2 regions of the Ligilactobacillus faecis genome follow, and region 2 is predicted to be linked to the other one. Evidence: predicted binding sites of a transcription regulator. Region 2 holds the regulator's gene; the other holds the start of a gene.
What was found. Region 2 encodes CtsR, which represses protease genes until heat stress. Its sites were predicted from a motif close to TTGGTCAAAAAAGGTCAAANA; they were not measured.
Positions count from the first base shown of each region.

Region 1: the regulator CtsR is predicted to act here: its motif matches at 4,060-4,080, upstream of clpB (ATP-dependent chaperone ClpB).

Region 1 is NZ_CP123639.1:2,179,227-2,186,867, forward strand. It holds gene dnaE (DNA polymerase III subunit alpha) at 1-938, opposite strand, end outside; gene QFX10_RS09950 (YjzD family protein) at 1,099-1,293, shown strand; gene clpB (ATP-dependent chaperone ClpB) at 1,377-3,980, opposite strand; gene pepT (peptidase T) at 4,211-5,452, opposite strand; gene QFX10_RS09965 (Nif3-like dinuclear metal center hexameric protein) at 5,471-6,586, opposite strand; gene QFX10_RS09970 (tRNA (adenine(22)-N(1))-methyltransferase) at 6,573-7,277, opposite strand; gene rpoD (RNA polymerase sigma factor RpoD) at 7,433-7,641, opposite strand, start outside.
Region 2 is NZ_CP123639.1:428,979-436,619, forward strand. It holds gene QFX10_RS02330 (ATP-dependent Clp protease ATP-binding subunit) at 1-1,860, opposite strand, end outside; gene QFX10_RS02335 (CtsR family transcriptional regulator) at 1,880-2,350, opposite strand; tRNA gene QFX10_RS02340 (tRNA-Pro) at 2,494-2,567, opposite strand; gene QFX10_RS02345 (gamma-glutamyl-gamma-aminobutyrate hydrolase family protein) at 2,627-3,361, opposite strand; gene QFX10_RS02350 (hypothetical protein) at 3,435-3,650, opposite strand; gene QFX10_RS02355 (DUF805 domain-containing protein) at 3,728-4,405, opposite strand; gene QFX10_RS02360 (MFS transporter) at 4,493-5,845, opposite strand; gene QFX10_RS02365 (PTS transporter subunit EIIC) at 6,307-7,641, opposite strand, start outside.

The DNA of each region.
Region 1 (7,641 bases), 630 kb from region 2:
ATCAAAGTTAGTTCTTTTTTTAGTCTCTTTTCATAAGTTGCTCTAGTCGAAACTTGTTCGATTCGTAGACGTTCATTTAGACCTTCTTGACATAATTTTTGTAAATAACTCACTGCACTCAATCCATTTGGAGTCTCAAAATGAGGCAATTTTGTTTTCGAAAATTCCAAATGTAGCTGGCTTTCAGCTAACAATTTTTCCGCATTTGAAAAAGCATCTTGTAGACCAGCGTTTTGATATTCGATCTGATACTGACTAGGCTCTTTTAAATAGTGGCGCCCGATCTGAGCTTTCAAAGAACTTTCAAAAGAGAGCTTTTCCCCCGAAGCGATCGCGCGTAAAACTTTAACTTCAAAATATTCATCTGCAGTCAAATAATGGACGACACTTGTAGCAAGTAAGGGGGTTTGTGAGAGCTTAGAAAGCATCGTCAGGGCCAACTGTTCTTTTTTAGCTAACGTCGGTTCGATCCCTAAATAGACGCTATTGGGATCAGCATATTCTTTTAGATGCTTCAAGATCTCAGTAGCATTATCATAATACTTGGCTAGCAAACTCTCTGTTGGGGGCGCAATGATATTTAGATCTGTCAAATAAGGGCTTATCTGGTCTAAAAATTCACTAAAAGCTAGTTCGCTATCTTTAAAACGTGTTAATTTCAACGAAGAGATCTGTAAAAGATTGCGGTAACCTTGTTCATTTTTAGCTAACAAGACTAAAGAAGAACTCGCTTCCACTTCAAGTGTGATCCCCACAACAGGCTTGATATGATATTTTTGACATGCATGATAAAAATCTAAGACTCCATACATTACATTGAGATCACTTAAAACTAAAGTCTGATACCCAAGATCAGCAGCTCTTTTGACATAGGTCTCGATCCGCAGATCACTTTTCAAAAGACTATTTTCACTCAAAACTTGGAGCGGGCTAAACATTTTTATCACTTCCTTTGCAAAGTTTCGCTTTATTAATAATAATTATACTATGCCTTAAGATCTTAGCAATGATTTACTAAAGCGACATTTAGTCCTATTTATTTGTGCAAATCACCCATAAATGTGCTACACTACTTAATGTGAATGCGAGGTGTTAGCAATGGCAAAACAACTTACGATCCTCTTTTGGGGGTTTATTTATGGTGAAGTTATCGGTTATATCCTTTCAGCACTTTCAGGAAGTACATTTGAACCACTCTCAAGTGGCTTGATCGCCATGGTTGCTGGTTGGATCGCAGTCAACTGTTTGACTCCTTTCATCAAAAGCCCTACAAAGACTAGTGATAGCAAATAATTTTTCAACTGTACGACAAATTCGTACAGTTTTTTCTTAGATGTAAAAAAGATCATTCTACTCTCGAATGATCTTTTTTACATCTATTTTTGGATAAGATCCTTTGTCTCAAAAGCGACTTGATCACCAGCAAGTTTTAATAAGACCTCAGAATGAGGCATGATCTGCCCAGCGATCAAAGCTTTAGCAAGTGGAGTCTCGATCTTTTCTGTGATGAAACGCTGTAATGGACGCGCACCATAAGCTGGATCGTAACCATTTTTTGCGATCCACGCCTTCAATTCATCACTTAAAACTAATTTGATCTCTTGATCAGCTAAACGTTTCGTCAAACGTTCGATAAATTTTGTCACGATCTCAGTCACGGCTAAAAGATCCAACGGTGTGAACATGATGATATCATCGATCCGATTTAAAAACTCAGGTTTAAAGTGTGCTTGAGCGATCTTTAAAACTTGCTCTTTAGTTTTATCTGAGATCTGACCATCAGTTGAGGCATCATTTAAAAGCAATTCTGAACCTAAATTAGAAGTCAAGATCAAGATCGTATTTCTAAAATCAACTGTCCGCCCTTGACCATCTGTCAAACGTCCGTCATCTAAAACTTGTAGTAACAAATTGAAAACATCGGGATGCGCTTTTTCGATCTCATCAAATAACACGATCGTATAAGGATCTCGGCGCACAGCCTCTGTCAATTGGCCGCCTTCTTCATAGCCGATGTACCCAGGTGCTGCTCCTACTAGCCGTGAGATCGAAGCTTTTTCCATATATTCAGACATGTCGATCCGCACCATATGCTTTTCTGAATCAAAGAGATCTTCAGCTAACGCTTTAGCTAATTCCGTTTTCCCGACCCCAGTTGGTCCTAAAAACATAAAAGAGCCTAACGGTTTAGATGGATCTTGTAGACCGGCGCGCGAACGTAAGACAGCATCTGAAACAGCTTTGACTGCTTCGTCTTGTCCGATCACACGTTGGTGTAACTTTTCATCAAGGTGTAACAGTTTTTCTCTTTCACCTTGAACGATCTTGTTGACTGGGATCCCTGTCAAACGACTGACAACTGAAGCGATCTCATCGTCAGTAACTGATTCTTCAACTAAGAGATGCGCAGGCTTTTTCTCATTTTCAAGTGTGGCTAGCTCTTGTTCGAGTTTTGGGATCACTCCATACTGTAACTTAGCTGCTTTTTCAAGTTCATAGTCACTCTCAGCTGTTTGCAATTCTTGCTTAGCGTGATCAAGCTCAGCCTTTTTATCACTAACTTTTTGAATACTTTCGCGTTCACTTTCCCACCGCATCTTTAATTGATTTGCTTGCTCTCTTAAATCAGCTAACTCGCTTTGCATCTCTGCTAATCTTTTTTTAGAGGCTGAGTCGCTTTCCTTTTTCAAAGCAGCTTCTTCAACTTCTTTACGCATCAATTCACGCGTGACTTGATCAAGTTCAGTTGGCATCGAATTCATCTCAACTCTGATCTCAGCACAAGCTTCATCGACTAGATCGATCGCTTTATCTGGCAAATAGCGATCAGTGATGTAACGGTCAGATAATGTTGCTGCTGCGACTAACGCATTATCATGGATCCGTACTCCGTGGTGTGTTTCATACCGTTCTTTTAAACCACGCAAGATCGAGATCGTCTCAGTGACACTTGGCTCTTTAACTAAAACTTTTTGAAAACGCCGTTCAAGTGCTTTGTCTTTTTCTAAATATTCACGATATTCATCTAACGTCGTCGCCCCGATCAAGTGCAATTCTCCTCGGGCAAGCATTGGTTTCAAGAGATTCCCCGCATCCATACTTCCCTCGGTTTTACCTGCACCAACGATATTATGGATCTCATCGATAAATAAGATGATCTGACCTTCACTTTTAGCGACTTCTTTTAAAACAGCTTTCAATCGTTCTTCAAATTCACCACGATACTTAGCACCTGCGATCAAAGCTCCCATATCAAGTGAAAAGATCGTCTTATCTTTCAAATTATCTGGAACATCGCGTGAAACGATCCGTTGCGCCAAGCCTTCAATGATCGCCGTCTTGCCGACCCCAGGTTCTCCAAGCAACACAGGATTATTTTTGGTTTTGCGTGATAAGATCCGGATTACATCGCGGATCTCATCATCGCGTCCGATGATCGGATCTTGCTTACCTTTTTTGACTTGTTTGACTAGATCGATCCCGTATTTTTCTAAAGCCTTATATTGCTCTTCTTGATTTTTAGAAGTTACTTTCTCACCATTGCGCAATTGAACAACAACTTCTTCTAACTTTTTAGCAGTGATCTTGTGTTCTGTTAAAAATTTGACTAATGGATCATAAGTTTGCTTCATCAAAGCTAAAACAAGAGTATCTAAGGCAATATATTCGTCAGCAAACTGTTTTTTGATCTCATCTGCATCCCGTAAAAGTTGTAACAACTTTTGGCTAAAAGTTTGACCATAGCTCACATTACCAGTCAAAACAGGTTGCTCAGCTAAAATTTGATCGATCTTTTGCTCAAATCCATTTAGATCAATGCCAGCCCTTTTATAAATATCAGCGACTAGTTCACCTGGTTGCACTAAAAATTTAAATAGGTGGCTCACATCGATCGCTTGATTTTTACGGGTGATCGCGATCTGTTGTGCTTGTCCTAAAGCATCTTGGACTGCTGTCGTAAAATTATTTTCATCATTCATCGTCTTCTTTGCCTGCTATATAAAATGTGAATAAACATACTTATTTATAATAAATGAGCACATTTTTAGAAAGAAATATAGCTTTTCCTTTCTTGATCTTATTTACCATTATTGCTATCAAAAGGCCCTACTTTTGACGGCAAATATATTCGCCTCACATTTGATCTTTCTTACGAATCTTGATCATATCTCAGTATCTTTGGGCCAACAAGCGAGCACTCAGCCACAGATCACCGAACTGCCAGTGAAATGATCTCTAAGATCACTGCTACAGCTTGTTCCATAACTTGTGTCGAAACATATTCATAGCGCGCGTGCATATTTTCGCCTCCAGCAAAAATATTTGGCGTTGGCAGACCTTTAAATGAGATCGTTGAACCATCAGTACCACCCCGAACTGGATAAATGACTGGAGTGATCCCTAAATTCTGCATTGCTTGCTTAGCAAGTTCAACTACTGTCATATCTTTTTCGATCACGTCACGCATATTATAATATTGATCTTTTAGCTCTAATTTGATCCGCTCTGTCCCTAGTGCTTGATTGATTTGCGCGACATTTTCTTGCATCAAACGTTTCCGTTGTTCAAATTTTGCGTGATCATGATCTCGAATGATATAGCTTGAACTAGCATGATCAACTGTCCCGCTCAATTCTTCTAAATGAAAGAATCCTTCGCGCCCAGATGTTTTTTCAGGAACTTCGTCTTTAGGCAACATTTCATGAAGATCGATCGCCAGTTGTAACGCATTGACCATGATCCCTTTAGCGGTAGCTGGGTGCACATTTTTCCCGATAAATTCAAGTTTAGCTTGCGCAGCGTTGAAAGTCTCATATTCAAGTTCACCAAGCGGTCCTCCGTCAACAGTATAAGCGATCTCAGCTCCAAAATCGTCTACGTCAAATTTGAGTGCCCCTGTTCCGATCTCTTCATCTGGCCCGATCCCGATCATTACATCGCCATGTTCGATCTCAGGATGAGCAAGTAAATATTCCACTGCAGTGATCACCTCAGCTACTCCTGCTTTATCATCGGCCCCAAGTAATGTCGTTCCATCAGTTGTGATCAGATCATGACCAGCATACTTTTTCAAACTTGGAAATTCAGCAGGTGACAATACATACTCACCCGCAGCATCTAACTTGATCTCGCTACGCCCATCATATGCTTTGACGATCTGAGGTGAAACATTTGTTGCATTAAAATTAGCTGTATCCATATGGGCTAAAAAACCGATTTTTTTAGCTTTCTTACCTGCTGGCAGATTACTTGGCAAAACAGCTAAAACATAGCCATTATTAGGATCGATCCGCACATTTGCTAGTCCAAGCTCACTTAGTTCTTTAGCTAGCTCCTTAGCAAATTCAACTTGACTTTTAGTTGACGGGATCGTCGTTGAAGTCGCGTCTGAACGTGTTTCTTTTTTCACATATTTTAAAAAACGTGGTACTAGATTTTCATACTTGCTCATTTAAACTCACCCTTCTTTTTAAATATATTCAAATGGATCAGTCGTTAATCGTGAAGCGATCACTTCGATCCCCCAGTTATTTTCTGCTTGCCACTTAGTGAACAATGTTTGTAAATGTGGTTTACAGATCGCTTCAAAGTGATGTCCAGGATCGATCACCGCTAAGCCAGTCTCATACATGTCATGTGCGGTATGATAAGAAACATCACCTGTCACATATACATCGGCCCCTTTTTTTAGCGCAAATGGATAAAATTTAGCTCCTGAGCCTCCTAAAACGGCAACTCTTTGAACTAATTTAGTTTGATCTTTAGCAACTAAGCGCAAGCCTTTTAAATTTAAACGTTCTTTACAAAAAGCAACGTAATCCATCAAAGGCATCGGTTTGGGTAGCATTCCGATCCGCCCCATCCCTGTCTTTTGACCTAAGCCTTCAACTTGATAAAGATCAAAAGCGATCTCTTCATAAGGATGGTTAGCTCGCATCGCTCGTAAAACATTATCCTTTATCTCACCTGGAAAAACGACTTCGATCTTTTCTTCTTTGACTTCTGTAAATTCACCGACTGTGCCAATATAAGGCGTAGCTCCAGCTTCTGGTAAAAAACGTCCTGTACCAGTTAATGAGTAGGAACAACCTGCATAGTCACCTAAATACCCTGCCCCAGCTTTAGCTAAAGCTTGACGCATTGCTTTAGCTGCTTCAAGTGGGGTAAAAACAGCTAATTTATACCAAGTCTGTTCTCGTGTTGGCAATAAACTAGTAGTTTGACTGAGCCCTAGTGCTTTAGCTAACCAATCATTCATGCCTCCATTAGCGTTATCTAAATTCGTATGCGCTGCATAAACTGTGATCCCGTGTTTGATCAATTCAGCATACATCGCATTTTGCGGGTCAGCTAGATCAAAACTTTTGATCGGAATAAACAGCGCTGGATGATGCGCAAAGATAAAATCGACTTGGTTTGCGATCGCTTCAGTAACGACTTCAGGGCGAACATCTAAGGTGACCATCATCTTAGTGACTTCTTGTTCTAAACTACCTAGTTGCAACCCGATCGGATCGTTTTTTTCAGCGATCTCTTTGGGCGCAAACTTTTCAAATCTTTGGACGATCTCTTTAACTTTTACCATTCAAAACACCTTCGATCTGCTCGATTTTGGCTTCAAGTGCCTGTTTCTTTGCGACTGGAACATCTTTAGCTTTTGTCAACTGCGCTAAGACGGTTTCACTTTTAGCGATCTCTTTTTGCCATTTTTTAACAAAAGCATTTGCACGTTCATTCAACAAATATGGTCCAAAAATAGCCTCTTTATCTGTTAAAACTGGCTTTGTAGCAGTATACTTTGCAGCTATGATCTCATAAATATGTCCATCTTCTTCCATGATCATCTCATTTACAAGCGTATAACCATTAGTGTCGAGCCAATTTCTGACATTTTTTTCGCCCACATTTGGTTGCAAGATCAAAAAAGGATGTTCGACTAATTTATCTTTACCTTTTTCCAATATATCGCAGATCAAAGTGCCTCCCATCCCACAGATCGTGATCGTATCGATCTGGTCACTAGCTTCGATCGCAGCTAGACCATCAGCTAAACGAACAGCGATCTGTTCATTTAAGCCTTGCGCTCTGACGACTTGCTGAGCGTTTTGGAATGGTCCTTTGACAACTTCACCTGCAACTGCAAATTCGATCTGTCCTTTTAAAGCTAAATAGGCCGGTAAATACGCATGATCTGAGCCAATATCAGCTAATCGTGCTCCTTTAGGAACTAATTTTGCTACATTCAATAAACGCTTTGATAAATGATGTGCGTCCAAATCAAACCACCTCAACTAAAATTCTCTAACTATATTCAATTATCTATTATCGGCTCTAAGATAGCAAGGTCAAATGCTGACTTGCCGATCCGAAGCGCGTTCAGCGGTCTTTTAGGTATATAAAAAAGCTTTGGCCTGTACCAAAGCTTTTAAGTTTATTCTAAGAAATCTTTTAATTGTTTAGAACGCGATGGATGGCGCAGTTTGCGCAAAGCTTTAGCTTCGATCTGACGGATCCTTTCACGTGTAACACCAAAGACTTTACCTACTTCTTCTAAAGTCCGTGTGCGTCCATCATCAAGTCCAAAGCGTAAACGTAAAACATTTTCTTCGCGATCAGTCAACGTATCTAAGACACTTTCGA
Region 2 (7,641 bases):
CTTATTTCTGACTTTTTCAGAAAGTTGCCCGCCTTCATCATAACCGACGTAACCTGGAGGAGCACCGACTAACCGACTCGTTGAGTATTTTTCCATATACTCACTCATGTCGACCCGGATCATCGCGTCTTCTGAACCAAACATCGCTTCGGCTAAAGCTTTAGCCAGCTCAGTCTTACCGACCCCGGTTGGTCCTAAGAACATAAAGGAGCCGATCGGACGAGTCGGGTCACTTAAGCCGCTCCGCGAGCGCCGGATCGCTTTTGAGATCGAGCTGATCGCTTCTTCTTGCCCAACGACCCGTTGGTGCAAGATCTTTTCTAAGCCGACTAAACGTTGACTTTCAGTCTTCGTCAATTGTGTGACTGGAACTCCTGTCCATTCAGACACAACAGCAGCGACATCTTCTTCAGTGACTGTTGCTTCGTATTCTTTCTTGGCTTCTTTTTCAGCATGTTGCGCATTCAATTTTTCGATCTTTTCGCGCAACTTTAAGACTTTCTTGCGTAAAAGAGCTGCTTCATCGAAGTTTTCTGCCACGATCTCAGCTTCATACTCAGTTTCGAGGTCTTTTAGCTTAGCCCGCGAGCGTGAAAGTTGGTTGCTCTTTTCTGCATTGACGATCCTTAACCGCGCGGCCGCTTCATCCATCAGATCGATCGCCTTATCTGGTAAGAAACGTTTCGTGATATAGCGCGTACTCAATTTGACGGCGGCATCGAGCGCTTCATCACTGATCTTGACTTTATGGTGTTCTTCATAACGAGGACGGACCCCTTGTAAGATCTCAAACGTTTGAGCTTGATCAGGTTCATCGACCATGATCGTCGCAAAGCGGCGTTCTAAAGCAGGATCAGATTCAACATACTTTTGGTATTCATCTAAAGTCGTTGCTCCGATCACTTGAACTTCGCCTCGAGCTAACGCTGGTTTTAAAATATTAGAAGCGTCGATCGCGCCTTCAGCGCCACCAGCCCCGATCAACGTGTGCATCTCATCGATAAATAAGATCACATTGCCATCGTGGTAGACTTCTTCTAAGATCTTCTTCAAACGATCCTCAAATTCACCGCGATATTTTGTGCCAGCTACAAGTGAGCCCATATCAAGCATCATCAAGCGTTTTGACTGTAAGTTCTCAGGGACATCGCCTGAAACGATCGCTTGCGCTAGGCCTTCAGCTACCGCAGTCTTCCCGACCCCTGGTTCACCTAACAAGACAGGATTGTTTTTAGTGCGTCGACTCAAAACTTGGATGACTCGTTTGACTTCGTTTTCACGTCCGATGACAGGATCGATCGCTTTTTCCTTGGCGATCGCCGTCATATCCCGTGCTAAGCCATCAAGCGTCTCAGTTTTGGAACGGTGTTTTTCTTCATTAGCACGTTTTGCCATTCTTTGACGTTGGCGATCAGTCACACCAAGTTGGCGTAATAATAACTGACGCAACGTCCGAATATCACTATTTAAACTGTAAATGATCCGGGAAGACAAGAGCGTCTCATCGCTCAATAAAGCTAATAAGATGTGCTCTGTCCCGATCTTGGAGGAACCCATCATCATTGCTTGGCGCAAAGCTTCGTTTAGCACCGCTTTTGTCTTCGGCGAATATGGGAGATAACTATCAGGGGCTTGACGTCTTAAAGTTCCGTACCCAGCCAAGCGTTCGATCTCTTCGCGAATATCAACGGCGCTGATCAACGCTTGTTTCAATACTTCACCTGCAACACCATTTTCTTCCAGAGCTAATGCTAATAACAAATGCTCCGTTCCGATCGCTTGGTGTTTGAAATAATTTGCTTGTTCTTGTGCAAGTAACAGTACGCGATTCGCACTTGGTGTATAAGATGTTGAATCCATCAGATCCCCCTCTTTCTATTTAATGGTCGGCACAGCGTAAACGATTTAAAATACTGCGCAAGATCTTTGCGCGGATCGCATCCTCTAAGGCTATGTCAGATAATGCGAGCGTACTTTTTTCGATCGCTGACGCAACTAAATGTGCCTCTTTATGCGTCAATAACTCATTTTCATAAAGCGTTTGAATGATTTGAAATGCCTTTGTTTCATTAATACTTTCGCCAACATATTCGATCAGCTCATCTAAGAGGTTCGGATCACTGATCAAGTTGACTTTGGCGATCCGAATATAACCTCCACCACCGCGTTTACTTTCGACTAGATAGCCATTTTGTAAGGTAAAACGCGTCTTGATCACATAATTGATCTGTGATGGTACACAATCAAATTGATCAGCCACTTCCGAGCGTTTGATCTCGATCTTCGATGAGTCTGCTAATATGCTCTTCAAATATCTTTCGATGATATCGGAAATATTACGATTTTGCATAAAACCTATCCTTGATCTGTTTGACTAACTTTGACTATTATTATAAACTTTCTCGCCCTTTGTTGGCAATGAATTAGCGCAAATTTCTCAAACAAGCACAAAAAGAGTCATGCCTTACCATGACCCTACTTTATGCTAGTTGATCGGGAAAACAGGATTTGAACTTGCGACCTCTACGTCCCGAACGTAGCGCTCTACCAAACTGAGCTATTTCCCGGAAACAACTATCATTATATTACTTTTTAGGAGAAGATAAAAGTCTTTTGTTGAAAAGAACTAATTATTTTGAGCGACTTTGTTAGCCCGCGCGATCAGATCAGCAAAAATGTTTTGCGAATCAGTATAATGTTTATACATATTTTCTGGATGCCATTGTAGCCCTAAGATCTGATCACTTGCACTTGATTCGATCGCTTCAACAACACCATCGTCTGCTCGAGCAACGACTTTTAAGCCTGGCGCGATATCTTTTAAGGCTTGGTGATGGCGTGAATTGATATATGGACGCTTACCGACTAATTGGTACAAGCGACTATCTTCGCTGACGTTTGCATGATGCGACGGTAAGTTTCCAGGAGCATCTTGTGAATGCTTGACATAGATCGTCTTATTTTCAGAAAGATCTTGGTAGACAGTTCCGCCTAAAGCAACGTTGATCAACTGCATCCCCCGACAGATCCCTAAGATCGCTTTCCCCTTTTCATATGCGCGTTTCAAAAGCGCGATCTCAAAAATATCTCGTTTGCGATAGGTCATGCCTAACTTCAAATGTGGTTCTTCACCAAAGAAAGTTGGGTCAACGTCAAAGCCCCCGGCAAAAACGATCCCATCAAAAAGATCGATGTAATCATCAACAAATTTTGGCGCAACACTCGGTAAAATGACTGGTGCGCCTCCTGATTTAACGATCGCTTCGATCGCTGGTCGCGGTGCAAAAGGTGCGTTTCTTTCATTGATGATATTAGTAGCTTCGATCAGTGTATCTGCTGGGATCGCGATTCTTGGATGCATAAGTTTTCCCCCTTGTATTAAAAATAATGTTTTAATGAAAATATCATATCTTTAACATTTAGTAAAGACTTCCTTACCATCTTTCTAAACTAAGATGGCCCCGCCCTACCGGACGTACCTTGACAAAGGGGAGACGCGCCAATTTAGCTTCTACAGAACCTAGATCACGTAACGTACACGCTCCGTAGAGTCGTAACTCTTTTAAAGCTTGAAATATTTCATAACTGGTCAAACATTCACTCGTTTTTAAAGCATCTTCGATCTGATATAACTCACTCAATTTAAACATGACCATCCCTCCATTTTAGAATACGCTTACATTTTTATTATAACAAAAACGACCTACTAGTTCTGGTCGTTTCGTCTCTATTCTAAATATTCAGGACCTTTTGTCTGTAACTGTTCAAAAGCCTGTTCGAGTTGCCACTGAAAGAACATACGCTTAGCTGTTTGTGTCGTCAGCAAGACTAACAAACTCGTGACTAATAAAACTAACACGATCGCACCTTTCATCCGGTAAAAAGCTGCGCCTACACTATTTTGCTTTTCAGTCAAATATGTATTCTCACCTTTTTTAGCTGGTTGACATAGTAAGACTAATAAGATCGGTAACGTAAGGGGAAAGAAACCTAATAAGACCCATCCACTAGCGATCCCAGCATCGTGGAGCCGTCTAACTTGAGCTGATAAACTGACAAAAAAAGTCACTACGAGCATCAATGTAAATAAATAACTCGTCAGCTCCGACAATAAATGTAACACACGAAAACTTTGCGTCAAATATAAATGCCATTTGACTTGATCTAAGCTACGAACTAACAGATAAACTAAACTATCAAGCAAAAAGAGCCCTAAAGTGCCATACCAATAATCTGCCCGCCGTAAACTTTTACCATAGCGGAAAATATCTTTAAAGATCAATTTGGTCGCTACAAATAGCTTATTAGATGGCTGAGCGATCATGGCTTTGGCTTCTTTTTGCTGACATTTAGGGCATAATTTTTGATCTGTTAGACCTTTAGCCCCACATCTTTGACAAACCATCTCCACCACCCACTTCTCTATTTGCTAAACATATTTTAAGTTTAACACAAATTTAACCATCTTTAAAAAATTTGAAACTATATTTACCTAGGAATTGGTATGTTCAACTCTTTGACGTAATTTTTTCTCATGTCGCATAATATATAACAATAATACAAAAGCACTACCAGTGGCTACATACAAGATCGTATTACTTGCGACCCAACCATAGTGGGCAACTAAGATCCCGATCAAAGCGGTTGCTAGCGTCTCACCAAAAATATACTGGAAAAAGCCCATAAAACCAGTTGATGACCCAACTGCAAATTTAGGAACGACTTCATTGACCATTAACCCGACTAATGTCAACGGTGCATAGATCAATGTTCCCATAACAAGCAGATCGACTACGATCAATGTTTTATTAGTACTAAAAAAGTAGGTCGTCAAACATAGAAAAAGGCCTAAAACACAACCTAAACAAACCAAGGCCCGGCGATCTTTTAATAGATCAGATAAGGCTCCTAATAAGATCACACCCGGTACAGCTGCTAACTCAAAGATCCCCACGAGCCATTTAGCAAATACTTCAGAAAAGCCCTTAGACTGCACTAGAAAACTTGGGATCCAACTCATGACACCATAACGAACTAAATAAAGTGACATTGAGGTCAATGTGATCGCCCATACGAGCGGATTTTTCAAAATATACTTACTAAATACCGCACGCAAAGGCAGTTCTGTCAGGTCGCTTGCTGAAACTTCACCATCATCTAAAACGACTTCATCTCCTGTATATTCAGCAACACTTGGCAAGCCCACAGCAGCAGGACGTTCTGATCCTGCCCACAAGATAAACGCTGCGATCACTAATGCGACCACTGAGGCCGTATAAAAAACAGCGGCGATCGAACCAGTGAAAAGAAAGGTTGCAAGTTGAACGACTGCAACACAGGCAAAGGCCCCAGCATTATGCGCCGATGACCAGATCGAAAAGACCGTTCCGCGCCATTTTTTGCCCCACCACAGCTGGATCGTCCGTTGACAAGCAGCGGCCCCCATCCCTTGAGCGATCGACATGATTAACATCAAGACCATCATCAAATAGAGGTTTCTCGTTGACCCCAGCCAAAAATTCAAAAGAGCTGAAACGATCAGACCAGTCGCTAGATAGCGGATCGTATTACTTTTATCACTTAAAGCCCCCATAAAAAGCTTCGAGATCCCGTAACCGATTCCAAAACAAGATAAAATAAGTCCGATCTGTGCCGTCGAAAAACCATACTGCCGCATGATCTCATTTTGTTCAGTCGTAAAGATCAAGCGAATGATATAGTAACCGATATATCCGATACAAAGTGCTAAGATCACCCCAGTCTGGTGCCAAAGATAGCTTGACTTGACTTTTTCAGGTGGCACTTTCTTGTCAGCATCTGGTGCTGGACGTAAAAAGAAAAGCATGTTAAGACCCCCTCATTCTTATTCTCACCCCTGATTTTAGCACAATTTTTTGTATATTAAAAATAACTTGTATTATGGTTAAAATCTTTTAATTATATCTGACTTTTTAAATATAATAAAAAAGCTTTTCTACTCTTAAAATAGAAAAAAAGGATTTGTTTAACTGTTACTAAAAATATATTCAAATATGATATAACACCTATAGAAAAAATAAAGTGTGCGATAGGCTATTTGTGGTAGCGCACACAGCCACACGAACTAGCTGAGATCTTACCTGACTTTGATCAATATCTCGTTTATCAAAAGTTCTTGCCACGATCGTGTTCGGATCAAAAAAAGCGGTTATCTAGGTCAAAGCCTAAATAACCGCTTTTCTTGTTTTAAGATCGAGAAAATTGATTTTCACGTAAACACTTCTACTAAACTCACTATAAGCTTTCTTTTCTGTTGAAAAGTAGTGGCTACTCCCCTTTACCTAAGATCTGATTGAGCTCTTGACTATACAGATCGGCTTTGCCACCATAAACGGCTTGAATGCCACCCCCAACTTCTAAGACAGCTACAGCTCCTAGATCTTTTAGTGTTTTTTGATCTACTTTAGCTTTATCTTTGACTGCGACCCGCAAACGCGTTGCACAAGCTGCAACAGTTTCAATATTTTCTGGACCTCCAAGAGCATTTAAGATCGTCAAGGCTTCTTCATGAAGAGATCCACCTTGCTTAACTTCTGTGGTTGCCGAAGTTTCTTCTACTAAGAGACCTGGGATCGGTACTTTGAAGCGTTTGATACAAAAAGTGAAAACGACATAATAAACTACAGCCCAGACAAGTCCAAACAAAATTACTTTGAACCAATTGGTTTTATCATTTCCTTGCAAGATCCCAAATAAGAGGAAATCGATAAAACCACCGGAAAATGAATTTCCGATCCGGATATTCAAAATATCAGCAAAGTAAAATGAAAGTCCGTCTAAAAAGGCATGCACAACGTAAAGCCACGGTGCTACAAACAAGAAAGTATATTCGATCGGTTCTGTGATCCCCGTTAGAAATGAAGTCAATCCGCCACTCAAATATAAACCACCATCTTTTTGCCGGTTTTTCTTAGGTAAACAACGATACATCGCATAAGCAGCTGCAGGAAGCCCAAACATCATCGTTGCAAAACGTCCGGCAAAAAAGCGCGTCCCATATGTGAACAAGCCCGTATGTGAAGGATCAGCTAGTTGAGCAAAGAAAATGTTTTGCGCTCCAGAAACGACATGTCCAGCTACCGTTTCTGTTCCGCCTAAAGAAGTGTACCAAAAGAGCGGATAGATCGTGTGGTGTAAACCAACTGCCCCAGTCAACCGCAATAAGAAACCATAGAGAAATGTTCCAAAAGCTCCCATATGTGCGATATTTTCACCTGCAACTCGTAGCCCGCTTTGGATCGGCGGCCAAATTAGATAAAAGCATGTTCCTAGGGCGATCGCCGCTAAGGCTGAGATGATCGGGATAAACCGAGACCCACCAAAAAAGCCTAAAAATTGTGGTAGTTGGATCTTACGATAATGATTATGCAAATAAGCGACTGTACAACCGATCACAAGCGCTCCAACGACCCCAGTATCGATCGTGGCCCCTTTAGGTGAGAATAATTCCAACAAACCACTGATCGTGGCTGTATATACTAGATACGCTACACCACCAGCTAGACCTGCTGTTCCTTTATCAGCCTTGGCTAACCCAACAGCGATCCCGATCGTAAAGATCAAAGCTAGATTAGCAAAGACTGCGTTGCCTGCAAAGCTCAT